Regions from separate parts of the Mesorhizobium sp. CC13 genome, predicted to be linked through region 4. Evidence: predicted binding sites of a transcription regulator. Region 4 holds the regulator's gene; each other region holds the start of a gene.
The links. Region 4 encodes PhoB, which activates phosphate uptake and scavenging genes when phosphate is short. Its sites were predicted from a motif close to TGTCATNNANCTGTCAT; they were not measured.

Region 1 (6,996 bases), on a different contig from region 4:
GATCCTGGCCGTGCCGACCGCGCTCGCCGGCATCTACGGCATGAACTTCCAGGACATGCCCGAACTCAGGTTTGCCTACGGCTATCCGACGGTGCTCGCCATCATCACGGTAGTGTGCTCGGTACTCTACTGGCGGTTCAGGAAGAACGGGTGGCTGTGAAGGGAGCGAGTAGGGAGTAGTGAGTAGTGAGTAGCGAAGGGAATTGGGGAATATTGAGAAATAAGTAGTGAGTGGCGACTAGAAAGAAAAAGGCCCCGTTCGATTGACGATCCGGGGCCTTTTCTTAGATTTCTATTCGCTATTCGCTATTCGCTATTCGCTATTCGCTATTCGCTATTCGCTATTCGCTATTCGCTATTCGCTCAGCGCGCCTTGCGGCGCTCGGAGGCCGGCTGGAAGGCGACCTTCGAATGGTAGCCGCAATAGGGGCCGCTGTCGCCGACGTCGTTGCCGCAGAAGTTGAAGTCTTCGCTCAGCGGGTCGCCATTGGGCCACTTGCAGGTGCGCTCGCTGAGCTGGATCAACTGCAGGCGCCGCGAGATCGGCACGACGACGTTCTCGACCGGGCGGATGTAGTGGCGGGCGACCGGCTCCACGTCGAACTGGGCCTGCAGCGCGGTGGCGCCGATGGTGGCGGTCACGGTGCGCGTGGTCGTCACCGTGCGCTGGACCGACTTGGTCGCGCTCGGGGCCGTCGCGGTCGCCTTCTTCTGGCGCGTCGGCGCGGCCGTGGCGCGGCCACGGCTGGACAGCTTCAGGCGATGGACCTTGCCGATGACGGCATTGCGGCTGACACCGCCGAGCTGCGCCGCGATCTGGCTTGCGCTCAGACCCTCCGACCACAATTTCCTGAGAAGTTCGACCCGCTCGTCAGTCCAGTTCATGAGACCGTGCTCCTGATTTAGCGCGCAGAATTCGGAATCCGTCACCACCCCGGGGGCCGGGTGGGCACCACATCTATTCGGTGATTATGTCCGCCGCACGAAATCTAGTTATTTCTCAACTACAATTACCGATGCGCTGACTCGGTGACAAGAGTCCGACCGGCAACAGTGATTCTGTTTTTTCGGTTTTCCCCAACTTGCCTCAACCTTGCCGCGGGGCGCGGCCAGCAAGGGCACGTCGCTTGGTCCTGCACGACGTTTTCGTTGACTTCATGACCGAAAAACCTGATATACCCGCGGGGCCGCCGCTTGAGGCGGCTTTTTGATTTTCCGGTTCCGGAGATGCATATAATGAGCGGATCGGCGCTTTACGAGACATTTGCTCGTGCACCCCTGGCTTTCGAGCGAGGCGAGGGGTCTTGGCTGGTGGCCGAGAACGGCGAGCGATATCTCGATTTCGCCGGCGGCATCGCCGTCAATTCGCTGGGCCACGGCCATCCGCATCTCGTCCAGGCGCTGACCGAGCAGGCCGCCAAGCTGTGGCACGTCTCGAACCTCTACGAGATCCCCGGCCAGAGCCGGCTGGGCGAACGCCTGGCCGAGCACTCCTTCGCCGACCGCGTCTTCTTCACCAATTCGGGTGCGGAAGCGCTGGAATGCGCGATCAAGACGGCGCGTCGCTACCACTACAAGAACGGCCATCCGGAGCGCTACCGCGTCATCACCTTCGAGGGCGCCTTCCACGGGCGCACGCTGGCCACCATCGCCGCCGGCGGCCAGGCGAAATATCTCGAAGGCTTCGGCCCGAAGGTCGACGGCTTCGACCAGGTGGCCTTCGACGACATCGACGCGGCCGAGAAGCTGATCGGACCCGAAACGGCGGCGATCCTGCTCGAGCCGGTGCAGGGCGAGGGCGGCATCCGCCCGTTCCCGACAGCCTCGCTCAAGCGCCTGCGCCAGCTGTGCGACAAGCACGACCTGCTTTTGATTTTCGACGAAGTGCAATGCGGCATCGGCCGGACCGGCAAGCTCTACGCCTATGAGTGGTCGGGCGTTTCGCCGGACCTGATGGCGATCGCCAAGGGCATCGGCGGCGGTTTCCCCGTGGGCGCCTGCCTTGCCACCGAAGCGGCGGCGAGCGCCATGACGCCCGGCGTGCATGGCACCACCTTCGGCGGCAATCCGCTTGCCATGGCGGTCGGCAACGCCGTGCTCGACGTCGTGCTCGACGAAGGCTTCCTCGAGGAGGTCAGCCGCAAGGCGCTGCTCCTGAAGCAGGGGCTCGCGGCCATCGCCGACGAGTTCCCGGAAGTGATTTCCGACATCCGAGGCGCCGGCCTGATGCTGGGCGTCAAATGCGCCATGCCCAACACCAAGGTGAACATGGCGCTGCGCGACCAGAAGCTGCTCGCGGTGCCTGCGGGCGACAATGTGATCCGCCTGCTGCCGCCGCTCACCACCACAGACGCGGACATCCAGGAAGCGCTGAAGCGCATCCGCGCCGGCGCCGCCAGCCTCTCCAAGGCCGCCGCCAACGGCGGATAAACCAAGGACGACTTATGACCAGCGCAATTCGTCATTTCACCGACCTCTCGGGCCTGTCCGGGAGCGACCTTCGCGGGATTCTGGACGATGCGGCGGCGCGCAAGGCGCGCCTGAAAGCTGGCGAGCGATCCAAGCCGCTCGAGGGCAAGGTGCTGGCGATGATCTTCGACAAGCCGTCGACGCGCACGCGCATCTCCTTCGATGTCGGCATGCGCCAGCTCGGCGGCGAGACGATCATGCTGACGGGCACCGAGATGCAACTCGGCCGCTCGGAGTCGATCGCCGACACCGCCAAGGTGCTGTCGCGTTATGTCGACGCGATCATGATCCGCACGACGGCGCATGACCGCCTGCTCGAGCTGACCGAGAACGCCACGATCCCGGTCATCAACGGCCTCACCGACGACACCCATCCGTGCCAGCTGATGGCCGACATCCTCACCTTCGAGGAGCATCGCGGCCCGGTTGCCGGCAAGACCTTTGCCTGGACCGGCGACGGCAACAACGTGCTGCACTCGCTGCTCGAAGCCTCGGCGCGCTTCCGCTTCAACGTCAACATGGCCGTGCCGGAAGGCAGCGAGCCCGAGCAGAAGTACGTCGACTGGGCCCGCGCCAATGGCGGCAAGGTGATGCTGACCCGCGATGCGGAGGCAGCCGTCAGCGGCGTCGATGCCGTGGTGACCGACTGCTGGGTGTCGATGGGCCAGGAGCACCGCGCCCGCGGCCACAACGTCTTCCTGCCCTACCAGGTCAATGCCGAGCTGATGAAGCACGCCAAGCCGGACGCGCTGTTCATGCACTGCCTGCCGGCGCATCGCGGCGAGGAGGTCACCGACGAGGTGATCGACGGGCCCAACTCGGTGGTGTTCGACGAGGCCGAGAACCGGCTGCATGCGCAGAAGGCCGTGCTGGCCTGGTGCCTCGGCGCTTGAATGACTGATCCCGCGACCCTATCTGGGGCGGGATCAACACAATCTATCGATGCCTTGTTCTGCGACCGCCGGCTGGCCGACTGGTCGCAGAATTCATTATATGGGAAACAGATCCAGTGACTGAGACCGAACGCAAGCTCGGCGAGTTCGGGTTCGCCGGCGACGACCACGTCGTTCCATTCGCGGTCGAGCCGCTCGACGTGCGCGGCCGCACCGTGCAGCTCGGGCCCCTGCTCGACCAGATCCTCGACCGCCATGACTATCCGGAGCCTGTGGCGAGGCTGCTCGCCGAGGCCTGCGTGGTCACGGTGCTGCTCGGCACCTCGCTCAAGTTCGAGGGCAAGTTCATCCTGCAGACCCGCACCGACGGGCCGGTGGACATGCTGGTGGCGGACTTCACCACGCCGCATTCGCTGCGTGCCTATGCCCGCTTCGACGCCGACCGCGTCGAGGAGGCCATCAAGGCCGGCATGACCGCGCCCGAGGACCTGCTCGGCACCGGCGTCCTGGCGCTGACCATCGACCAGGGTGCGCATACCCAGCGCTACCAGGGCATCGTCGAGCTCAACGGCATTTCGCTCGAAGAGGCGGCGCGCACCTATTTCCGCCAGTCGGAGCAGATCCCGACCGACCTGCGCCTGTCTGTCGCCAAGCTGGTGCTTCCGGGCGAGGGCGGCGGCGAGCACTGGCGCGCCGGCGGGCTGCTGGCCCAGTTCCTGCCGGACTCGCCCGAGCGCCGGAGGGTGCAGGACATTCATGGCGGCGACGGCGACCAGCGCGATGTCGCGGCCGAGCCCGAGGACAATGCCTGGCAGGAGCTCCTGGCGCTGGTCGCGACCATCGAGCCGACCGAACTGATCGATCCGACCGTGGGCGCCGAGCGGCTGCTCTACCGTCTGTTCCATGAGCACGGCGTGCGCGTCTACGAAGGCGTGCATGTCGCCGACGACTGCTCGTGCTCGGACCACAAGATCCGCGGCATCCTGCAGGGTTTCTCGGCGGAGGAGATCAAGGACAGCGTCGAAGGCGGCCGCATTCGCGTCAACTGCGAGTTCTGCTCGAAGGCCTACGAGTTCGATCCGGGCGAGTTCGCCGCAGCCGAATAGCTCAGTTCAGCCTGTGCCGCGCATTGGGCAGGTCGAGCGAGAACGCCGGTATCGCGACGTCGAACAGCTCGCCCGCCTCGTTGCGCATGGTGTAGCGCCCGACCATGATGCCCGACGGCGTCGAGAGCGGGCAGCCGGACGTGTACTGATAGCTGTCGCCGGGGTTGAGCTCGGGCTGGTCGCCGACGACGCCCGGGCCGCGCACCTCCTCGATCTTGCCGGCCGCGTCGGTGATGTGCCAGTAGCGCGACAACAGCTGCACGAACTCGTCCGAGTTGTTCTCGATGGTGACGCGATAGCCCCAGACGTAGTGGTTCTCGGAAGGTTCGGACCGTTCCTCGAGGTAGAACGGCTCGACCTCGACGGCGATGTTGCGGGTGACCGCGCGATACATGCTGCGCTCCATGACCTTCACGCTAGGGTCCGCCCCTTGCCGCGGGCGGTCAACAACTGATCGCCTTGTTCACGCCGAATGTGATCGGCACATGGCGGGGATTTCGCACAACCGACACCCATGTGTCACCCGCGCGTCATGCGCGGGCGTGAGTTTCCGCGTCGTCCAACGACAAGGAATCACTGCAATGAAACGTCTCTTCACACTCCTGCTCGCATCCGTCTGCCTGGCCGGCACGGCTGCCCGCGCCGACGACCTGGCGGACAGCATCGGCAAGCTGACCCGTGGCGCGGAGTGGACGCTCGTCAAGTCATCGATGCTCGGTTTCGACACCTTCCATCCGCAGGGCTTCGCGCGTGTCGGCGACTCCCTGTTCATGTCGTCTGTCGAGATCATCGAGCGCACCAAGAAATACGAGACGCCGCAGAACGGCATGGACCGCGACGAGGGCAAAGGCGCCGGGCATCTGTTCAAGCTCGACGCCGACGGTAAGCTCATCGGCCAGGTGAAGCTCGGCGAAGGGGCCATCTACCATCCCGGCGGCATCGACTACGACGGCCGCTGGCTGTGGGTGCCGGTTGCCGAGTACCGCCCGAACAGCAAGTCGATCATGTACCGCGTCGATCCGGAGACGCTGGAAGCCACCGAGGTCTTCCGCTTTCCCGACCACATCGGCGGCGTCGTCTACGATGCCGAGCAGGGCACGCTGCATGCCGTCAGCTGGGGTTCGCGCCGGTTCTACACCTGGAAGGTGACCGAGGACCTCACCGTGCCGGACGCGGCGCTCGACCCCGAGAAGACCCGCACGCTCAATCCCTCGCACTACATCGACTATCAGGACTGCGGACTGGCGAAGCCGGGCCAGGCGGTCTGCACCGGCCTGACCGAATACCGTCCGGGCCCGGATGGACAGCTGTTCCGCCTTGGCGGCATCGACGTGATCGACCTCAAGGAAGGCCGCCCCTTGTTCCAGGTGCCCGTGCAGATCTGGACGGAGAAGGGCAAGTCGATCACCGGCAATCCGGTGCTGGTCGAGAAGACCGAAACCGGCATTCGCCTGACCGCGGCGCCCGAGGACAACGAGACCAAGCTCTACGTCTACGAGACCAAGCTGCCGTAAGGACAGCGAAAGAGGGGGCGCCCCGGTCGACCGGAGCGCCCCCTCATTTGTCTACCTGCTTGACCGCCTGGGGCCGCCGGAGATCTCAGCGGGCGGCCTTCAGCGCGTCGCCGATGTCGTTGAGCAGGTCGTCGGCGTCCTCGAGGCCGACCGACAGGCGCAGCGTGCCGTCGTCGATGCCGAGTTCGGCGCGGGCCTCGTCGGTGAGGTTCTTGTGCGTGGTGGTCGCCGGATGGGTGATCAGGCTCTTGGAGTCGCCGAGATTGTTCGAGATCAGGATGATCCGGAGCGCATTCTCGAAGGCGAAGGCCGCTTTCTTGCCGCCCTTGACGTCGAAGCAGATCAACGTCGAGCCGCCCTTCATCTGCTTGCTGACGATGTCGGCCTGCGGATGGTCAGCGCGGCCCGGATAGATGAGGCGCGAAACTTCCGGCCTCCCGGCGAGGAAGTCGGCGATCTTGCCGGCGGTCTCGGTCTGCTGACGGACGCGCAGCGGCAGCGTCTCCAGCCCCTTGAGCAGCGTCCAGGCATTGAACGGCGACAGGCTCGGCCCGGTGTGGCGGAAATAGTCGTGCAGGTTCTCGTCGATCCACTTCTTGTCGGACAGGATCACACCGCCCAGGCAGCGGCCCTGGCCGTCGATGTGCTTGGTGGCCGAGTAGACGACGATGTGGGCGCCGAGTTCGAGCGGCTTCTGCTGCATCGGCGTGGCGAAGACGTTGTCGACGACGACGCGGGCGCCGATCGAGTCGGCGAGCTGGGCCACGGCGGCGATGTCGACCACTTCCAGCGTCGGGTTGGTCGGGCTTTCGAGGAAGAAGAGCTTGGTGTTGGGCTGGAGAGCCCTTTCCCAGTTCTCGATCCTGGTGCCGTCGACCAGCGTCGCCTGGATGCCGTATTTGGGCGCCAGCGTCTCGACGATCCAGCGGCAGGAACCGAACAGCGCCCGCGCGGCGACGATGTGGTCGCCGGCCTTGAGGCTGCAGAGGATGGCGGCGGCGACCGCGGCCATGC
Region 2 (6,996 bases), on a different contig from region 4:
GCGCGCGGCATCGACGTGCTGCGCAACGTGGTCTCGGGCATCATCTGGGGCCAGCACAGGGAAATCGTCGCCTATTCGGCGATCATAGTGGCTTCGGCAGGCCTGGTGGCACTGGCCGCGACCAGGCACCCGGCGCTCGACTGGCTGTTGCGGCATCCGGTACTGCAGCGGATCGGGGAGATCTCCTACGGCGCCTATGTCTACCATGCGCTGGCAATCACCATTGCCTGGCAATTGCTGTTCCGGCATGTCGACGTGCCGGCAGACGGCCTGCCCGTCGCCTATCGGCTGCTGCTGTTCTGCAGCTCGTTTGTCCTGACCATCGCGATGGCCGAAGTCTCGTTCCGCTATTTCGAGGGCCGCTTCCTGGCGCCGCTGCCGAAGGGCGGCGCGCTCTCCGCCCGCCCCTCGTCATTCCCCAACTAGCCCCGCGCCTCAGACCCGCTTGCCGTCGCTGCCGAAGAAATGCAGCTTCTCGCGCCGGGCAAAGACCGGCAGCTGGTCGCCGGCCACCACATCGGTGCGGCCGGGCACGCGCACCACGACGCGGCTGCCGGCCGCCTGGCAATAGAGGAAGCTTTCGGCGCCCACCGGCTCGACGCCCTCGACATTGGCCATCAGCCTGAGCCCGCCCTCGGAGGCCGGGCCGTCGGCGCCCACCTCGCAATCCTCGGGCCGGAAGCCGAGCGTTGCCGCATTGGCGGGAACCGCCGGGACGGAGACCGCGCCGTCGAACTGACCGCTCCTGAGCGGCAGAAGGTTCATCGGCGGCGCGCCGATGAAGGAGGCGACGAAGGTCGAGGCCGGCTTCTCGTAGATGTCGAGCGGCGCACCGAGCTGTTCGACCAGGCCGGCGTTCATGACCACCAGCACGTCGGCGAGCGTCATCGCCTCGAGCTGGTCGTGGGTGACATAGACCGAGGTGACGCCGAGATTGCGCTGCAGGTTCTTGATCTCGACGCGCATCTGGCCGCGCAGCTTGGCGTCGAGGTTGCTGAGCGGCTCGTCGAACAGGAAGACCTTGGGGTTGCGCACGATGGCGCGGCCCATGGCGACGCGCTGGCGCTGGCCGCCCGACAGTTCGCGCGGGCGGCGCTCGAGCAGGTGCTCCAACTCCAGCGTCTTGGCCGTCGAGCGCACCCGCTTGTCGATCTCGTCCTTCGGCGTGCCGCGGTTGCGCAGGCCGTAGGCCATGTTGTCGTAGACCTTCATATGCGGATAGAGCGCATAGTTCTGGAACACCATGGCGATGTCGCGCTCGGTCGGGCCGATCGCGTTGACCACCTTGCCGTCGATGGCGCAGGAGCCTGCCGAGATGGTTTCCAGCCCCGCGATCATGCGCAAGAGCGTGGACTTGCCGCAACCCGAGGGGCCGACCAGCACGCACAGCGCCTTGTCGGGAATGGCGATGGATACGCCCTTCACGGCTTCGACGCCGCCGGCATAGACCTTGCGGACGTCCTTGAGATCGACGGTTGCCATTATTTCTCCGTTTCGACGAGGCCGCGGACGAACCAGCGCTGCATGAACACGACCACCAGGATGGGCGGCACGATGGCGAGCATGGAAGTGACCATCACCAGATGCCATTCGGTATCGGCGTCTGCGAAGGAGATCATCTTCCTGAGCGCGATGACGATGGTGTTCATGTCGTTGCGGTTGGTGACCAGAAGCGGCCAGAGATATTGCGTCCAGCCATAGATGAAGAGGATGACGAAGAGCGCTGCGATGTTGGTCCGCGACAGGGGAAGGAGGATGTCCTTGAAGAAGCGCCAGGGTCCGGCGCCGTCGACGCGCGCGGCCTCGACCAGTTCGCCCGGGATGGTGAGGAAGAACTGGCGGAACAGCAGCGTCGCGGTGGCCGACGCGATCAGCGGCACGATCAGCCCGGTGTAGGTGTCGATCAGGCCGAGGTCGACCATCACCTTGTAGGTGGGCAGGATGCGCACCTCGACCGGCAGCATCAGGGTGATGAAGATCAGCCAGAAGAAGAACATGCGGCCCGGGAAGCGGAAGAACACGATGGCATAGGCCGACAGGATCGAGATGACGATCTTGCCGATGGCGATGCCGAAGGCGACGATGGTGGTGTTGACGAGCAGCGTCGCCACGCTGACCCCGCCGATGCGGCCGACGCCGCCGAACAGCGCCTCGCGATAGTTGTTGAAGAACTCGCCGCCGGGCAGCAGCGGCAGCGGCGGCCGCAGGATCGTCTGCAGCGAATGGGTCGAGGCGACGAAGGTGTAGTAGATCGGGAACGCCACGATCAGGATGCCGAGGATCAGGATGGCATGCGCCATGTAGACGCCGGCCTTCGACTGGCCGATCATCAGCTTGTCGTGGCCGCTTGCGGGCGGAAGTGCCTTCGGCTCAGCCATAGTGCACCTTCTTCTCGACATAGCGGAACTGGATGGCGGTGAGCGCGATGACGATGACCATCAGGATCACCGATTGCGCTGCCGAGTCGCCGAGGATGAGATTGACGAAACCGTCGTTGTAGACCTTGTAGACCAGCGTCTCGGTGGCCTTGCCCGGTCCCCCGCCGGTGACGGCGTGGATGATGCCGAAGGTGTCGAAGAAGGCGTAGACCGTATTGACCACGAGCAGGAAGAAGGTGGTCGGCGCAAGCAGCGGAAACACGATCGTCCAGAAGCGCTTGTTCTCGCCGGCGCCGTCGATGGCGGCGGCCTCGATCAGCGACTTGGGGATGGCCTGCAGGCCGGCGACGAAGAACAGGAAATTGTAGCTGATCTGCTTCCACGAGGCGGCGGCGACGACGAGCGTCATGGCCTGCGAGCCGTCGAGCAGCGGATCCCAGTTTATGCCGAGCCAGCGCAGGCCATAGGCGAGCGAGCCGATCGACGGGTTGAACAGGAACAGCCAGAGCATGCCGGCAATGGCGGGCGCGACCGCGTAGGGCCAGATCATCAGCGTGCGATAGAGCCCGCGGCTGCGCACCACCTTGTCGGCCATGACGGCGAGCAGCAGTGCCGTGCCCATGGCAACCGCTGCGGTGGCGATCGAGAAGACGACCGTGACCTGGACCGAGTTGAGGTAGTTCGGGTCCGACAGCACCTTCTTGAAGTTGGCGAACCAGACGAATTTCGACGACAGGCCGAACGGATCCTCCCTGAGCATCGACTGATAGAGCGCCTGGCTGGCCGGCCAGTAGAAGAACACCGCCGTGATCGCCAGCTGCGGCGCGACCAGCAGATAGGGCAGGATGCGGTTGGGAAAGACGACGCGTGGGGTCAATGCGAGCCTCGTGTTGGGCGGTTTTGCCGAGGGCTGGTTGGTAGGGACCGCCTGTCGGTTCAGCGTTTGCGCCGCCCCTCATCCGCCTGCCGGCACCCTCTCCCCGTGAAGGACGGGGAGAAGGGACAAGCGGCAACGTGGATGCCCCTCTCCCCGTTCTTCACGGGGAGAGGGTAGGGGTGAGGGGCAATCCCGGTCGGACCGACCGGATCAGTTCCCCAGCGCTTCCTGGATCGCCTTGTTGCCACGCGCAACGATGTTGTCGAGCGCCTGCTGGGCGGTCTGCTGACCGGCGAGCATCTTCTCGAACTCCTCGTTCTCGATGTCGCGGACCTGCGGCAGGTTGACGAGGCGCACGCCCTTCGAATTCTCGGTCGGGGCCTTGCCCATCATCTGCTTGATCGGGATCTCGCGAGCCGGGTTCTTGTCGTAGAAGCCGGACTTCTTGGTTTCCTCGTAGGCGGCAAGCGTGACCGGCAGGTAGCCCGATACCTGGTGCAGGCGCGCCTGGATCGGGGTCTGCGACAGGAAGTTGAAGAAGGCGGCGACGCCCTTGTACTGGTCGTCGGAGAGGCCGTTGAACACCCACAGCGATGCGCCGCCGGGGATGGTGTTCTGCGGCGCGCCCTGGGCTTCCGGCTCGTAGGGAAGCTGGCCGGTGCCGTAGTTCATGCCCGACTTGACGATGTCGCCGAGGCCGCCCGAGGACTCGGTGAAGATGCCGCATTCACCGGCAAGGAAGATCTGCTTGGCCTCGGAGGTGCGGCCGCCATACTTGAAGGTGCCGTCCTTGGCGAGGTCGGCCAGTTCCTGGAAGTGCTTGACGAAGACCGGCGAGTTGATCTTGAGCTCGACGTCGGTGCCGGCGATGCCGTTCTCGTTGGTGCCGTAGGAGAGGTTGTTCCAGGCGGCGAAATTCTCGGTGTGGATCCAGGTCAGCCAGGTCGAGGTGAAGCCGCAAGGGGCCGCGCCGCTGGTCTTGATCTTCTTTGCCGCTTCCCAGACTTCCGGCCAGGTCTTGGGCGGATTGTCGACGTCGAGGCCCGCCTTCTGGAAGATGTCCTTGTTGTAGTAGAGGATCGGCGAGGACGAGTTGTAGGGGAACGAGAGCATCGTGCCGTCAGGCTTCGAGTAGTAGGAGACGATGCCGGGCAGGTACTGGCTCTTGTCGAAAGCCTGGCCGCCCATCGACAGGATCTCGGCCACCGGCTTGATCGCGCCTTCGGCGGCCATCATCGTGCCCGTGCCCGCGTCGAAGACCTGCATGATCGCCGGCGGCTGCTTGGCGCGGAACGCGGCGATGCCGGCGTTCAGCGTCTCGGGATAGGTGCCCTTGAAAACCGGAACGATCTTGTACTCGCTCTGGCTCGCGTTGAATTCCTTGGAAAGTGTCTCGACCACCTCGTTGTTCGCGCCGGTCATGGCGTGCCACCACGTGATCTCCGTGACGGCGAAGGCGGAGGTGCTGGACAACATCGTGATTGTCGCGGCAATTCCGGCCGCGAAGCCTAGGGTCTTCATGTCTCGCTCCCGTTCTGGTTGGCGAAAGGTTTAGTTCCGCGGGGAGCAGTATTGACGGTTTGTGACAGCCCTACAACAGTTTTGTAGCGATCGTATGAAGGTCGCGACCGGCGCGTATCGCTTTCGCTTACGGCGCAGCTTGGAAAATCAGTTTCGCTTTTCCGAAAAGCGAAAATGGTTTGCCGAAAAACCGACATTCCGTCGAGCTTGGAAATGCCGGCTAACGAAAGGGCTGACGGCATGCGGCACACGGCCGCCGGCCCTTTCGCCGAGCCGGCCGGCGAAAGGGCGCCGATGGTCACGCAACCCGTGGCTGCATATCCACAAACCGGCGCAAGCGCGGCCTTACAGCGCCAATGCCGCCTCGATCAGCTTCTTGGCGTCCGGGCTGGCCCATTCCGCCGGCCCGTTCATGTTGGCCAGCAGGCAGCCCTCGCCATCGACCAGCAGCGTGACCGGCAGGCCGAGCGCAAGGCCGCGCGTCTTCAGTTCATTGAAGACGGTCAGCGTGTTGTCGCGGTAGTAGCCGAGCGAGGCGATGCCGATCTCCTGCAGGAACTTCTTGGGCTTGGTGTCGTCGCCGGTATCGACGTTGATCGCCACGACCTCGAAATTCTCCCCGCCCATCTCGCGCTCGAGCGCGTCGAGCGCGGGCATCTCGGCACGGCAGGGCGCGCACCAGGTCGCCCACAGATTGACCAGCAGGACGCGCCCCTTCTGGTCGCCGATGGTCATCGGCTTGCCGTCAGGGCCGTTGAAGGCGAGGTCCTTGAGCGACTGGGGCGGATCGGCCGGCATCATCGCAGCGACCTGTCCGGTGGCGGCGGCACCGATCTTCTTGGCGGCGTCGGCCTTGGCGGTGCAGACCTTGTCCTGGCTGCTTGCGTCGGCGGCGACGGTAGCCTCCGTACCGGCGGTCAGCTCGGTGTCGTTGTTGCCACGAAGGGTGGTGGTGACATATACCGCGACCGCGCCGGCGATCACGCCCGCAACGGCGGCAATCAGGATATGGCGTGGCGCGGGAAACATTTTTCTGCGGTCCATCTATTCAGTTTCTCTCCGGAGCCCGGGTATCACGATGAGCGACAAGAAGGCCAGCAACCAGATGTGGGGCGGACGTTTTGCCTCGGGCCCGGCCGCGATCATGGAGGCGATCAACGCCTCCATCGGCTTCGACAGGAAGCTCTACGCCCAGGACATCCGAGGCTCGATCGCCCATTCAGAGATGCTGGCGGAAACGGGCATTATTTCCGCCGCGGATCAACAGAAAATCGCTCACGGCCTGAACACGATCTTGCGAGAAATCGAGGACGGCAAGTTCGAATTCTCGACCCGGCTGGAAGACATCCACATGAATGTCGAGGCGCGCCTGGCCGAGCTGATCGGCCCTGCGGCAGGACGCCTGCACACTGCTCGCTCGCGCAACGACCAGGTGGCGATCGACTTCCGCCTCTGGGTCAAGGACGAGTTCCACCGCGTCGCCGAGGCGCTGAAGGGCCTGATCGCTGCCTTCCTCGAGCGCGCCGAGCAGCACGCCGCGACGGTCATGCCCGGCTTCACCCATCTGCAGACGGCGCAGCCGGTGACCTTCGGCCATCATTGCATGGCCTATGTCGAGATGTTCGCCCGCGACCTTTCCCGCGTCCGCGACGCCATCCAGCGCATGGACGAGAGCCCGCTGGGCGCCGCGGCGCTCGCCGGCACCGGCTTCCCCATCGACCGCTTCCGGACGGCCAAGGCGCTCGGCTTCCGCGAGCCGACCCGCAACTCGCTCGACAGCGTGTCGGACCGCGACTACGCACTGGAATTCCTGTCGGTGGCGGCGATCTGCGCCACGCACCTGTCGCGGCTGGCCGAGGAGATCGTCATCTGGTCGACGCCGCAGTTCGGCTTCGTGCGCCTGTCGGACAGCTTCTCCACCGGCTCGTCGATCATGCCGCAGAAGAAGAACCCCGATGCGGCCGAACTGGTGCGCGCCAAGACCGGCCGCGTCAACGGCCACCTGGTCGGCCTGCTGACCGTCATGAAGGGCCTGCCGCTGACCTACTCGAAGGACATGCAGGAAGACAAGGAAGCGGTGTTCGACGCCGCCGAGACGCTGGACCTGATGCTGGCGGCCATGACCGGCATGGTCGGCGACATGACGGTCAACGAGCAGGCGATGAAGAAGGCGGCCGGTTCCGGCTACTCGACCGCGACCGACCTCGCCGACTGGCTGGT
Region 3 (6,996 bases), on a different contig from region 4:
GACGGCGATCGCCGCGCCGACGATCGGGACGACGGCAAGAGCGACAAGGCCGACAAAGGCAAGAACGGCCGCGGCAACGGCGGCGACAAGAGCGCGAATCCTTCGAAAGGCACCCGCGTCGAAATCGACGGGAACAACATCAAGGTCATCTACCCGGACGGAATAAAAGAAGAAATCGACAGCGGCATCTACGAGATGAAGGATGCAGCAGGTCGGACAATCGTCAAACGCCGCGCCAAGCAGGCCGACATCGACCGATTGAAGGCGATGGCAGGCTGACCCACCCCCCCCGCAGCGCGGCAAGGAACTCAGGCAACAGGCTGGAAGGGCAACCTTCCAGCCTTTTTATTTGCCCCCGCTAGAGCGCTTCCGCTTTTCTTCGAATCGCGGAAACGCTCTATCTCCTTGTTTTGACGCAATTCCGGGCGGAAAACCGCCGCGCACTTTTCCTGGAATTGCTCTAATGGGTCTCGGCCGCACGGCCCCGCGCGTCGCGCAGCAGCATCGCCGCCTCGGTGCGGTTGCGGACGTTGAGCTTGGCCAGAACCCGCGTCATGTGATGCTTGACCGTCTTTTCCTGCAGCGACAGGCGCCCAGCCACCTCCTTGTTGCTGAGGCCCGCCGAGACCAGTTCCAGGATGCCTGCCTCGCGATCGGTGAGCTGGCGCAGCGGATCGGCCTTCGGATCGGCCACCTGAATGGCCTGGAGGTCGCTGATCAGCCGCGCCGAGACCACCGGCGAGACGTAGATTTCGCCGGCGGCGACACTGTGCAGGATCTCGGCCAGCATCCGGGAGCCGACGCCCTTCAGCACATAGCCGCGGACGCCGTGATTGAGGGCCGTCGTGACGTCGTCGCGCGCCTCGGAGACGGTCAGCATGACGATCTTCTGTCCCGGACGCCGGGCGAGGATCTCCTGCGCGGCGTTCAGCCCTCCCCCCGGCAGGCTGATATCGAGCAGCAGGATCTCCGGACCCACCTGGCCGACGATACGCAGCGCGTCCTCCGCGCTCGCGCCCTCGGCGACGATCTCGAAGCCACCGTGCTCGACCAGACTGCGCGCGACCCCCTCCCTGAACAACGGGTGATCGTCGACGACGGCGAGACGCAGGGGCGTGGTCATGTCTGTTCCTTCTCCCGGACGGCGAGGGTGACGGCGACACGCGTGCCCTGCGGCGACGATGCCAGCGAAAAGTCGCCGCCGATGCTCTCCACGCGCTCGCGCAGGCCTGCCAGGCCGAGCCTGTCGGCGCGGACGTTTTCGACGTCGAAGCCCGCCCCCTCGTCGATCACCTCGACGACAAGGCGACCGTCGACGGCGGCGACCTTGACGGCCTGCCCTTGCCCGCCGGCATGGCGGAAGGCGTTGTTGAGAGCCTCCTGGACAAAGCGGAAGATGCTGATCTTTTCCGACGAGGCAAGGCCGAGCTCGGGGACGTCGCCCGACAGCGCCACGGCCGTCCCGGTGCGCTGCTCATGGGTGGCGACGGCAAGGCCCAGTATTTCCGCCAGGTTCGCAGTTTCGATCTGCGGCAGCACCAGCCCGTTGCAGATGTCGCGGATCTCGCGCATCGCCTCGTCGAGACTGGCCTTGATGGCGCCCACTTCCGCCTCGCGTTCGACCGCCCGCGCCCGAGGACTGGAAATCGCCCGGCTGTCCATGCGCAGCGAGGCGAGCGCCAGGAGCTGGGCCGGCCCGTCGTGCAGGTCGGCGGCGATGCGACGCAGATAGCGTTCGTTGAGGGCGGCTGCACGGCGCGAGGCCCCCTGGACCCGCAGGCGCAGCGCCGAGTTCTGGGCCAGCAGTCTCTGCAGCTCGGAGACGCGTTCCTGGAGCGCCTGGCGCTGGTCGTCGATGGTCCTGCTGCCGCGATAGACGATACCCCACAGCAGGCCGAAGATCGCCAGCGTCGTGCCGGCGACGAAAAGCCAACTGGAGATGCGCGCTGCCGACAGCGTCGCGCGGAACTCGTGGGCGATCTCGTAAAACTCCGAAACCGCCACGACCTGTCCCGACCAGGGCTCCCGCACGGGATTGTAGATCGCCATCAACGGCAAGCCCGCAGCCTCGCCCAAGCCCTTCTCGCTTTCGTCGGCCTTGTCGAACCGGGCGACGACGCGACCGCTCCAGGCAGCCTCGAGATTGGGCGTGAGCGGGAATGTCTTGCCGATCTGGCCGGCGTCCTTGGAATAGAGGATGGTGCCGTCGCGCGACCAGAGCCGGAACAGGACGATGCGATCGCCCAGTCCACCCTGGTCGAGCGTCTCGTCGAGGGCCCGCTTGACGGATTCGCCCAGCGCCTCGCTGCGGCGCATGTCGGGCAGGATCGGGGCAATAACGCTGTCGACGTAGAGCGCCGTGGTGGTGGCCGCATTGCTGGTAACGCCGTCCTCGATGCGGGAGGTGACCCAATAGCCGGCAAGAAACATCGCCGCCAGCAGCACGGCGCCGCCGGCGACCAAGAACTGGACGGCCAGCGACAATCCGGTCCACCTCCGGCCAAGTCGTTCGAACGCGCGCACCCTGCCTCCTCGTGACGCGGCATCATAGGGGCACAATGGCGATTCTCGTACCCGTCTTTCGCGCGGCGGCGACCGGGGTATGCGCTGTTCACAAGAAAGCCGGCGGGGCGACCCCGCCGGCTTTTGTTTTCCTGTGTCCATCCTGAATCAGACGGCGATCTTGCCACCGCCCTGCTTGGTGATGGCGACGACGGCCGGGCGGACCGGCATGTCGGGCTTGAAATCGGGCCAGCGGGTCGAAAGGTCCTCGTAGTAGGACGGGCGGCCGAAGCCTTCCCAATCCTCGCCGCCGTCGCCCGGATGCTGGACGGCGACGAAGGCGGTCTGGTCGTCCGGCGCAAACAGCGGGCCGCACATCTCGGCGCCGACCGGCACACGGAAGAACAGCTTCGAGGTGGCACGCGCCTCGCCCTCGGTGTCGACGGCCCAGAGGCCGTCGGTGCGGCCGGTGGCCTTGGGGTTGTTGCCGTCAGTCGCGACCCAGAGGCGGCCGGCGGTATCGACTGCGCAATTGTCGGGCATGCCGAACCATCCGTTCTGGGTGGTCGAGGTCGAGAAGGAAGCGCCGACCTCGGCGACCGACGGATCGCCGCACTTGAGCAGGATTTCCCACTTGCCCTTGGTGGCGGCGAAATCGCCGCCGTCCTCGGCCAGCTCGATGATGTGGCCGAAGGCGTTCTCGGCGCGCGGGTTGGCGGCGTCGACCTTGTCGGCCTTGCGCTTCGAGTTGTTGGTCAGCATGACATAGACCTTGCCGTTGACGCCGTTGGGCTGGATGTCCTCCGGCCGGTCCATCTTGGTGGCGCCGAGCAGGTCGGCGGCGCGGCGCGCCTCGATGACCACGTCGGCCTGGCTGACGAAGCCGTTGTCGGCATTGAGCGGGCCCTCGCCCTGGACCAGCGGCAGCCACTCGAACGAACCGTCCTCGGCGAACTTGGCGACATAGAGCGTGCCCTCGTCGAGCAGGCCGAGGTTGGCGGCGCGATCGTCGGGGTTGAACTTGCCCTTGGTCACGAACTTGTAGACGTAGTCGAAGCGCTCGTCGTCGCCGAGGTAGAAGACGACGCGGCCGTCGGGGGCAACGATGGATTCGGCGCCCTCGTGCTTGAAGCGGCCGAGCGCGGTACGCTTCTTTGGCACCGAGTTCGGGTCCTGGACGTCGACCTCGACGATCCAGCCGAAGCGGTTGGGCTCGTTCGGCTCCTTGGCGACGTCGAAGCGGTCATAGAACTTGAGCCACTCATAGGTGCCTTCCGGCACGCCGAGGCGCTTGTAGTTGGCGGCCTCCTTGTGGTCGGCCGGCAGCTCGCCGCCGAAATAGCCGTGGAAGTTCTCCTCGGCCATGATGTAGGTGCCCCAGGGCGTGACGCCGCCGGCGCAGTTGTTGAGGGTGCCGAACACCTTGGTGCCGGTGGCGTCCGCATTGGTCTTGAGGCGGTCGTGGCCGGCGGCCGGACCGGTGAGCTGCATCTCGGTGGTGGAGGTGATGCGGCGGTTGAGCTTGCCGTCGCGCACGACCTGCCACTTGCCGCCTTCCTTGCGGATCTCGACGATGGAGCCGCCGTGAGCTGCCATCTCGATGTCGACGCGCTTCTGGTCGGCGGGCGCAACCTCGATCTTGCCCTCGACGATCTTGACGATGCCGGGGAACATCAGGTGCTCGTTGGTGTATTCGTGGTTGACGACCAGCAGGCCGTGCTCGGCCGAGCCTTCGAGCGGCACGTAGCCGACATAGTCGTTGTTGTAGCCGAACTGCTTGCCTTGCGCCTCGGCCGACTGGTTGGTGGGGTCGAACTCGGGAGCGTCCGCAAATATCGGGTCGCCCCAGCGCAGCAGGACGTCGGCGTCGTAGCCGGCGGCGACATGGTGCTTGTCGTCGATGCCGGCCTCGACCTCGTCGAAGCTGAAGGCCGAAGCGGCTGCGGCGCGGGCGTCGTCGGCGAGGATGATGGCGATGGGGCTGACGGTGGCGGCAATCGCCGAGACGGCGAGCGATCCCTTGAGGAAATTGCGGCGCGAGAAGCGCGTGGCGATGATGTCGCCCATGGTGCGGTTGTCGGTCGGGTTGTGGCCGGGACCGTCATTCTCCTCGAGCAGGCTGGTGCGGAATTTCTGATCGTTGGGAGCGTGCTGGTTCATGTTTTCGACCTCTGGCTGATGCTTCGCTTGGGGTTCGCCGAGACCGCTAATCGGACGACATAACAGTAGCATGACAGTTTCGCCGAAAGTCGGGCGCCGCTATACAGCGTCGAGGATCGGCCCTTGCCGACGAAATGTGCTGCGACCTTTTGCTTGCGCGCCTTTTCTTTGGGAAAGGTCTCCCCACTTGTTGCGCACGGGCCCGGAAGCGGCCATCCCGGAGCTGTAACGGAACGGCAGGACGATGCATCAGAAACTGTGGAACAGTATCCAGCTGTCGCTGCTGGCAGCGGGCGTCGTCATCGCCGGCGGGCTGTGGGCCTTCGTCGAATTGGCGGAGGTCGCGCGCGACGCCGCACCGCGCTCCTTCGACACCGACATCCTGCTCGCCTTCCGCGTGGCGGGCGAGCCCAACAACCCGATCGGACCGGGCTGGTTCGAGGAAGCGATGCGCGACATCACCGCACTCGGAAGTGCAGCGGTGCTGATCTACATCACTGCCGTCGCCATCATCTATCTGTGCCTGATCCGGCGCTGGGGACCGGCGCTGTTCGTGTTCGCCTCGGTCGCCGGCGCGCAGGTGCTGTCGAGCCTGCTCAAGCTCGGCATCGACCGGCCACGGCCGGACCTGGTCTCGCACCTGGCGCAGGTGCAGACCATGAGCTTCCCCAGCGGGCACGCCATGCTCGCGGCGGTGACCTATCTGACGCTGGGCGTGGTGCTGGCCCGCGTGGTGCCCGGCCGCGCCACCACCGTCTTCGTCTTCTTCGTCGCGATCCTGACCGCGCTGCTGGTCGGCATCAGCCGCGTCTATCTCGGCGTGCACTGGCCCTCGGACGTGCTGGCCGGATGGAGCGCCGGCTTCGCCTGGGCGACGCTGTGCTGGGTGGTCAGCCGCTACCTGCTGCGGCCCGGCGAGGGGACTGAAGACGACATGCGCTGAACATCGATATTCATGCTTGAAACATCATCATGAATGTATGATACATTCATTCTGCGGACAGAGACGGGAACGCCGACATTGATCACCGCCGCACAGATGCGCGCCGCTCGAGCGCTGGCAGGCATCGACCAGAAGACGCTTGCCGAAAAGGCCGGGGTCTCGGTTCCGACGATCCAGCGCATGGAAGCGAGCGAGGGCGTGGTGCGCGGCGTGGTCGACACGCTGACCAAGGTCATCGAAGCGCTCGACGCCGCCGGTGTGGAACTCATCGGCGAGAACGAGGCCGGCGGCCGCGGCGTGCGCCTGAAGAAGAAGGCCGGCTGAGCCCGTCAACCCTCCGCAAAGGTTCGCGACGGCGACCGCCGACAGACATGCCGACGATCCCGCCGCATTGCAGGACGATGCAGGCATGGACGCAGCAGGCAGCAGGCACAGACACGACCGACCGACATTTTCCGAACTGTTCACGCCCAAGCTGGTGACGGTTTTCCGCGAGGGCTATGGCGCAGCGCAGCTCAAGGCCGACGCGATCGCCGGGCTGACGGTGGCAATCGTGGCGCTGCCGCTGTCGATGGCGATCGCCATCGCCTCGGGCGTGTCGCCCGACAGGGGCCTGTTCACGGCGATCGTCGGCGGCTTCATCATCTCGGCGCTGGGCGGCAGCCGCTTCCAAATCGGCGGGCCGGCGGGCGCGTTCATCGTGCTGGTGGCGGCGACGGTGGCGCGCGAGGGCGTCGACGGGCTGATCCTGGCGACGATGATGGCGGGCATCTTTCTCGTCGCCATCGGCTATCTCCGGCTCGGCACCTACATCAAGTTCATCCCCTATCCGGTGACGGTGGGCTTCACCGCCGGCATCGCCGTCATCATCTTCGCCAGCCAGCTGAGCGAGATGTTCGGGCTGACGCTCGCCGGCAAGGAGCCTGGACCGCTGGTGCCCAAGCTGCTGGCGCTGGCGGACGCCGCGGGCACGGCCAACCCGGCGGCGATCGCGGTGGCGGTGCTGACGATCGGCACGATCCTGGTGCTCAAGCGGCTGAGGCCGGGATGGCCGGGCATGCTGATCGCGGTCGGCGTCGCCTCGCTCGCCGCGGCGGCGCTCGCGCTGCCCGTCGAGACCATCGGCACGCGCTTCGGCGGCATCCCGCGCAGCCTGCCCTGGCCGGCCCTACCCGATTTGAGCGTCGACAAGGCGATAGCCGTGCTGCCGGACGCGGTGTCGTTCGCGCTGCTCGGCGCGATCGAATCGCTGCTTTCGGCCGTCGTCGCCGACGGCATGACCGGGCGGCGGCACCGCTCGAACTGCGAGCTGGTGGCGCAGGGCTTCGCCAATATCGGCGCGGCCCTGTTCGGCGGCATCTGCGCCACCGGCACCATCGCGCGCACCGCGA
Region 4 (6,996 bases):
ATCCGGACGTGCTGATCACGGCCAACTATCCGAAGCTCGCCGAGAACGCACTGATCGAAAAGCTCGGCATCGACCCGAAGGACCGCGCCACGGTGCGCAAGCTCAAGGGCTTCCTGTCCGAGGGCTCGCGGGTGCAGCTCCGCGCCATCGTGGCTGCCGACCCCTCGGTGATCGGCACCACGCGCAACGTCGACATCCTCGCCGCGGCGAACATGGACTCGGCCTATAAGGGCCAGATCGACCTCAGCGTGCCGGAGAGCCGCCGCAAGGTTTCGGACCAGCAGGTCGAGTGGATGAACAAGCTCGAGGCCGAAGGCGCCATGAGCGAGCATTTCAACACGGGCCTGTTCAGCTTCGGCGCCTCCAGCCGTCCCGAGAGTTCGGGCCTGGGCGTGGCCATCATCGGCTCGTTCTTCATGATGGGCATCGTGCTGCTGCTCGCCCTGCCCATCGGCGTCGCCGCCTCGATATATCTCGAGGAATTCGCCAAGAAGAACCGCTTCACCGACCTGATCGAGGTGAACATCAACAACCTCGCCGCGGTGCCGTCGATCGTCTTCGGCCTGCTCGGCCTCGCCGTGTTCATCAACTTCCTCGGCCTGCCGCGCTCGGCGTCCTTCGTCGGCGGCCTGGTGCTGACGCTGATGACGCTGCCGACGATCATCATCGCCACCCGCGCGGCGCTTGCCGCGGTGCCGCCGTCGATCCGCTCGGCCGCGCTCGGACTCGGCGCCTCGAAGATGCAGATGGTGTTCCAGCACGTGCTGCCGCTGGCTGCGCCCGGCATTCTGACCGGCACCATCATCGGCCTGGCGCGCGCGCTGGGCGAGACGGCGCCGCTGCTGCTCATCGGCATGGTGGCCTTCGTGGCCGACTATCCGAAAACCCCCTTCGACCCGGCGACGGCGCTGCCGGTGCAGATCTACATGTGGGCGAACGAGGCCGAACGCGCCTTCGTCGAGCGCATGTCGGGCGCCATCATCATCCTGCTGGTCTTCCTCATGGCCATGAACATCGTCGCCATCGTTCTCAGGCGGCGTTTCGAGCGGCGCTGGTAGGCGTGGACAAGGAGCACCCCTCTATGAACATCATGAGCGAGAAAACCCTCGAAAACGCGGTGAACGCCGAGATGAACAGACCCAACGAACTCATCAAGATGCGCGGCGACAATGTGACCGTGCACTACGGCGAGAAGCAGGCGCTCTTCGGCGTCGACCTGGACGTCCGCGAGAACCAGGTCACCGCGCTGATCGGGCCGTCGGGCTGCGGCAAGTCGACCTTCCTGCGCTGCCTCAACCGCATGAACGACACCATCGACAGCGCCCGCGTCGGTGGCAAGATCACCCTCGACAGCGAGGACATCTACGATCCCAAGATCGACGTCGTCGAGCTGCGCGCCCGCGTCGGCATGGTGTTCCAGAAGCCGAATCCGTTCCCGAAGACGATCTACGAGAACGTCGCCTACGGCCCGCGCATCCACGGCCTCGCCAAGTCCAAGGCCGATCTCGACCAGATCGTCGAGAAAAGCCTGCAGCGGGCGGCGCTCTGGAACGAGGTCAAGGACCGCCTGCACGAAGCCGGCACCGGCCTGTCCGGCGGCCAGCAGCAGCGCCTGTGCATCGCCCGCGCGATCGCGGTGTCGCCCGAAGTGATCCTGATGGACGAGCCGTGCTCGGCGCTCGATCCGATCGCCACCGCCAAGGTGGAGGAACTGATCGACGAACTGCGCGAGAACTTCACCATCGTCATCGTGACCCATTCGATGCAGCAGGCGGCGCGCGTGTCGCAGCGGACCGCGATGTTCCATCTCGGCTACCTGGTCGAGGAAGGCCCGACCGACAAGATGTTCACCAACCCCGACGACAAGCGGACGCAGGACTACATCACCGGCCGCTTCGGCTGAGTGGACGCCGCTCCGATCACAAAGACGAGGATACGATCATGGGCGAGCACACAGTCCGGTCCTTCGACGAGGAACTCCAGCACGTCGACCAGGTCATCCGCGACATGGGCGACCTGTCGGCCACGATGGTGGCGAACGCCATCCGCGCGCTGCTTTCGTCCGACCAGCCGCTGGCGCAGAACGTCATTGCCGACGACACCATCATGGACGCCAGGCAGCGCGATCTCGACAACAGCGCGATCACGCTGATCGCCAAGCGCCAGCCGATGGCCCAGGACCTGCGCGCCGTGGTCGGCGCGATCCGCATGGCGGGCGACCTCGAGCGCATCGGCGATCTCGCCAAGAACATCGCCAAGCGGGTGGGCGCGGTCGGCCAGTCGGCGATGCCGCGCAATCTGTCGCATTCGATCGACGCCATGGCGCAGCTGGTGCTCGGCCAGGTGCGCGGCGTGGTCGATCTCTATGTCGCGCGCGACGCCGAAGGCCTCAAGAACCTGCGCACCGACGACCAGAAGGTCGACGTACAATACACGGCCGTGTTCCGCGAGCTCCTGACCTACATGATGGAGGATCCGCGCAACATCACCGCCTGCACGCATCTCCTGTTCTGCGCCAAGAACCTCGAGCGCATCGGCGACCATGTCACCAACATCGCCGAGAACGCCTATTTCGTGGTCACCGGCACGCAGCTGCCGCTCAATCGGCCGAAGGTCGACGAAACCACGTCGCCCATGTCGGCCTGACGTCTTCCGCAACCGCATGCGTTTGGCGCGGGGGCGCTGCACAGGTTAAATCAGCGCATGGTCCGAACCGGGCCGTGCGCCAGGACAAGGTATAGGCGATGATCGCTCCCAAGGTCATGGTCGTCGAGGACGAAGAGCCCCTCGGCGTGCTGCTGCGCTACAACCTCGAGGCCGAAGGCTACCAGGTGGAAGTGGTGACGCGCGGCGACGAGGCCGAACTGCGGCTGCAGGAAAACGTGCCCGACCTTTTGGTGCTCGACTGGATGGTGCCGGCGCTTTCCGGCATCGAGCTCTGCCGCCGGCTGAGGATGCGCCCCGAGACCGAACGGCTGCCGATCATCATGCTGACGGCCCGCGGCGAGGAAAGCGACCGGGTGCGCGGGCTTTCCACCGGCGCCGACGACTATCTGGTGAAGCCGTTCTCGACGCCGGAGTTCATGGCGCGGGTGAAGGCGCTGCTGCGCCGCGCCAAGCCCGAGGTGCTGTCTTCGGTGCTCAAGGTCGGAGACATCGTGCTCGACCGCGAGTCGCACCGGGTCTATCGCAAGAAGAGCGAGATCAAGCTCGGGCCGACGGAGTTCCGCCTGCTCGAATTCATGATGCGCCATCCCGGCCGCGTGTTCTCGCGCAGCCAGCTGCTCGACAATGTCTGGGGCGAGACGATCTACATCGACGAGCGCACCGTCGACGTGCATGTCGGGCGCCTGCGCAAGGCCGTCAACAACGGCCGCATGCCGGACGTGATCCGCACCATCCGCGGCGCCGGCTACGCCATCCGGGAAGAATAGCTGCCGGCAAACGGCATCGCGCCGGCTGGACGATCAACCTGGCCAGTGTCCCAATGTCACAGGGGCCGCTGCGCGCTCGTAGCGTTCGCGACAGCCGGCGGCACCTGAGCTGTCGCGCCGATGCGTGGCGCCGCCATGCCGTTCCAGCATTTTGCGGCGCTCAAATCATTGCAGCCCAACGTGTTCGGTCTGGCGCTGTACAATACAAAGATTCCAGTTATGGGATGCTTGTATCGTCGATACAGGTTCCCAATCAGTAGCAAAGACAACCAGAATTTGTCTTGAGATGACAATTTATTGATTGCGGCAATACTCAAAATTGCCACTTTTCATGCTAGCTGGGACGCCGTGCGTAACTTGCTGTCGGCCATCTTCCTGGTGTTGGTCACCATTCTCAACGGACTGTCCCTCGAACGGGCAGCGGCCGAAGGCATGAACTTTTCTGCCGAGTTGCCGAGGGTGGCCGCGCAGGCGGAAATCACTGCCGTCGCCGACGAGTGCATGCCGTCCCCGGACCGCTGCACCGTCGAATTGTCCGCCGAAAGCCTCGCCAGCCTGCACTGCCTGGGCGAATGTCCTGCCTGGCTGACCCACGTCGAGCCTGCCGCGCCGTTCCGCGCCGCGGCTGTGATGCTGCTTCCAGACCTCCTGCTGCGCGTCGGGTCGACCGCATCGCTGTTGCGGCCGCCCATCGCTGCCTGATTTTCAACCGATCGCTCCTCGGTCCACGCCGACGAAGCCGTTCGAAGTCAGCTGCGAAGGGGAAGAGGATGACCTCCCGAACCCGCCCGTCGCCCGCACGCCTGCTCGTGGCAATCGCGCCGCGAAATGCCGGATCATCCCAAGCGCGCATGCGCCGTCATCGATCGGCTGATCGGTGCCGATGGTTGCATTCGCCTGATCACGACCGGGGCCGACCTCCCTGACCCCGCGTCGACCTGAATGAAAGAAATGAGTCCAGGAGACTGCCTAATGAACACAGACACAATAGAAACCAACGCCGCGGAGCCCGTCGCGGGAGACGGCCCGGCCCTGAGCCGCCGACGCTTCCTCACCGGTGCGGCGAGCCTGGGGACGCTTGTCGTGTCCGGCTGCGTCAGCACCCAGGAATCGGCCGCGCCGGTGGCAAAGGCACCGGTCGAACCGGCGCCGGTCGCCGACGCCAATGCCCTTGCGATGTACGGCCCGCTCCCGAACGAGCGGTTCCCCATTCCCGCGGTCGACCTGAAGAAGGTGCCGAGCCGCTACTATAGGCGGCAGGTCGACTATGCCACCGAAGAGCCGGTCGGAACGCTCGTCGTCGATACGGATAATTTCTACCTCTACCTCGTCCAGCCGGGCGGCAAGGCCATGCGCTACGGCGTCGGACTTGGCCGGGCCGGCTTCACCTGGGCGGGCAGGGGCCGTATCGGCTGGAAGCAGGAATGGCCGAAGTGGACGCCGCCGGACGAGATGATCTCGCGTCAGCCGAACCTCGCCCAGTGGAGCGCCGACCGGGGCGGCATGCCGCCCGGCCTGACGAACCCGCTGGGCGCGCGGGCCCTCTACGTCTTCCAGGGCAAGGTCGATACGCTCTACCGTGTCCACGGAACGCCGGAGTACTGGACCATCGGCAAGGCGGTTTCGAGCGGCTGCGTCCGCCTGATGAACCAGGACATCATCGATCTGTACGACCGGGTGCCCAGCCAGTCTCCCATACTCGTGCTGGGCGACCCGACCCAACCCCACACCCACGAGGTCGCCGGCGGCAGCGCGCCCGCCCCGCAGGCCGGCTGATACGACGGTCACCCCTGAGGTCCTCGCCGGGCGGCTGCGCATTGCCGCCCGGCAGACATGGAGCAGATCCGACATGAATACCCGCATCAGTGCCTTGGGGCGCGGAATCGCCATCGGTTCGCATGGACGCGCCATCCTGAAGGGCGCGGCCGCGGCCGCGTTGACCTTCGCCGCGCTCGGAACCGTTTCGGCGCTCTGGGACAATCCGTTCTTCGTCCGGATGACCGCCGTCGCGGGCTGGGAACTGCCCGCCCTGGTGGTCATGTCGGCGTTCTCGGGGCTCTACATCGCCGTTCGGCGCCCCGTCTGCTCGGTGCGCCGCGCGGGGATAGGCGGCGTGACGGGCTTCATCGGCATCGCCTGCCCGACCTGCAACAAGGTCCTCATGCTTCTGTTCGGGAGCGAATTCCTGCTGATGTGGTTCGACCCGATCCGCCCATTGATTTCCGCGCTCGGCATAGCGCTCCTCGCCATCGCTTCATGGCACGAGCTGCGCGCTCGTCGCGCGGATGCCGCTGACCCAACGCAACTGGAGTATCCCAAGTGACCGATATCCCCGCCGCTCCCGTCCGCGCCGGCCTCGTCCCTCTTGCCTGGCGCCGGATGCTGCTTCGCCATCTCGTCGTCATCGGCGTTTCGGCGGCGCTGATCTATGGATTTGCCGTCGTTCACGGGCAGTGGAGCCCGATGCACCGGTGGAACCGCGCCTTCGCGGACGCTTCGCTGGCGCTCCTGGTGATCACCATGTCGATCGGGCCAGGGGCGCGCCTGTGGCCGGCGTTGCTGCGGGCGGTTGCCTATCGGCGCGAAACCGGAATCTACGCGACGCTTCTGGCGGCCGTGCATACGGTCATCATCCTCGGCGGCTGGGTCGAGTGGGATTTCGCGCGGCTTTTCGGCTACGAAATCATCCCGCAGACGGGCGAGTACGTGATGTTCCAGCAGGGCTTCGGGCTTGCCAACCTGATCGGCATTGCCGCGCTGGCCTACGCGCTCATGCTCATGTTCACCTCGAACGACCGGTCGATCCGCCTGCTCGGGACTTCGGTCTGGAAGTTCCTGCAGAACGGCGCAACGGTGCTGTGGGGGCTCGCCCTGGTGCACACGGCCTACTTCCTGTTCATGCACTTCCTGAGCTTCCATCGCCCGACGCCCGAGCCGAACCCGCTGCAGTGGCCCTTCGTGGCGGCGATACTGTCGGTGCTCTTGCTGCGTGCCGCGGCCTTTGTTTCGACCTGGGGCAAGAAAAGGAACAGTTCGAGGTGATGGCCGTCCAGCGCCTGACCGGGCAGGGACGGTCAGGCGACGCCCGCCTGGGCACGGCGAAGGGCCGTGCCGGGTGCGAAGATCTCGTCGTCGACATAGAGCAGGGCGCGCATCATGCAGCCTTCGCGGATGAGCGGCACCTCGTTGGGCATGGTGTCGAAGGAGATCGCCCTGGAGTGGGTGCCGCCCGCCGTCTTGGCGATCGCGGACCGCACATATGGCTCCATGACATCGAAGGCGGTGGCGCCGACGCCGACGAAGGCAAGCGGGGCGGGGTCGAAGAGCGCGAACATGGAGCCGAGGCCGAAGCCGATCGCCTCGCCCGCCTTGCGGAAGGCTTCCCGCTCCGGGCCGTCATGGTCGCGGGCGGCATCGGCCAGGGCGATGATGTCCTCGTCCGAGAGGTCGGCGAGCGGTTCGGCGTTCTCGTCGCCGAGCCTGGCGTTGCGCCAGATCGCGTAGTTGCCGGCATAGGCCTCGATGCAGCCGCGCCGGCCGCAGCGGCAGAGCGCGCCGTCGG

Region 1: the regulator PhoB is predicted to act here: its motif matches at 4,986-5,002, upstream of PV773_RS00250 (DUF6454 family protein).
Region 2: the regulator PhoB is predicted to act here: its motif matches at 4,838-4,854, upstream of ugpB (sn-glycerol-3-phosphate ABC transporter substrate-binding protein UgpB).
Region 3: the regulator PhoB is predicted to act here: its motif matches at 4,722-4,738, upstream of PV773_RS21490 (PhoX family phosphatase).

What each region holds. Positions count from the first base shown of each region.
Region 1 covers NZ_JARDJI010000001.1:50,968-57,963, forward strand. Annotated here, with positions in the region: gene PV773_RS00220 (magnesium and cobalt transport protein CorA) at 1-160, shown strand, start outside; gene PV773_RS00225 (GcrA family cell cycle regulator) at 364-885, opposite strand; gene PV773_RS00230 (aspartate aminotransferase family protein) at 1,237-2,430, shown strand; gene argF (ornithine carbamoyltransferase) at 2,445-3,362, shown strand; gene PV773_RS00240 (Hsp33 family molecular chaperone) at 3,461-4,468, shown strand; gene apaG (Co2+/Mg2+ efflux protein ApaG) at 4,470-4,862, opposite strand; gene PV773_RS00250 (DUF6454 family protein) at 5,050-5,982, shown strand; gene PV773_RS00255 (O-succinylhomoserine sulfhydrylase) at 6,068-6,996, opposite strand, start outside.
Region 2 covers NZ_JARDJI010000011.1:85,593-92,588, reverse strand. Annotated here, with positions in the region: gene PV773_RS15975 (acyltransferase) at 1-426, shown strand, start outside; gene ugpC (sn-glycerol-3-phosphate ABC transporter ATP-binding protein UgpC) at 436-1,482, opposite strand; gene ugpE (sn-glycerol-3-phosphate ABC transporter permease UgpE) at 1,482-2,330, opposite strand; gene ugpA (sn-glycerol-3-phosphate ABC transporter permease UgpA) at 2,371-3,255, opposite strand; gene ugpB (sn-glycerol-3-phosphate ABC transporter substrate-binding protein UgpB) at 3,466-4,776, opposite strand; gene PV773_RS15950 (TlpA disulfide reductase family protein) at 5,122-5,820, opposite strand; gene argH (argininosuccinate lyase) at 5,855-6,996, shown strand, end outside.
Region 3 covers NZ_JARDJI010000021.1:12,773-19,768, forward strand. Annotated here, with positions in the region: gene PV773_RS21475 (hypothetical protein) at 1-279, shown strand, start outside; gene PV773_RS21480 (response regulator transcription factor) at 461-1,123, opposite strand; gene PV773_RS21485 (sensor histidine kinase) at 1,120-2,484, opposite strand; gene PV773_RS21490 (PhoX family phosphatase) at 2,671-4,662, opposite strand; gene PV773_RS21495 (phosphatase PAP2 family protein) at 4,907-5,605, shown strand; gene PV773_RS21500 (helix-turn-helix transcriptional regulator) at 5,684-5,929, shown strand; gene PV773_RS21505 (SulP family inorganic anion transporter) at 6,015-6,996, shown strand, end outside.
Region 4 covers NZ_JARDJI010000016.1:66,122-73,117, reverse strand. Annotated here, with positions in the region: gene pstA (phosphate ABC transporter permease PstA) at 1-1,058, shown strand, start outside; gene pstB (phosphate ABC transporter ATP-binding protein PstB) at 1,082-1,903, shown strand; gene phoU (phosphate signaling complex protein PhoU) at 1,942-2,646, shown strand; gene phoB (phosphate regulon transcriptional regulator PhoB) at 2,745-3,434, shown strand; gene PV773_RS19170 (hypothetical protein) at 3,792-4,136, shown strand; gene PV773_RS19165 (L,D-transpeptidase) at 4,407-5,210, shown strand; gene PV773_RS19160 (hypothetical protein) at 5,284-5,757, shown strand; gene PV773_RS19155 (hypothetical protein) at 5,754-6,476, shown strand; gene PV773_RS19150 (ROK family protein) at 6,509-6,996, opposite strand, start outside.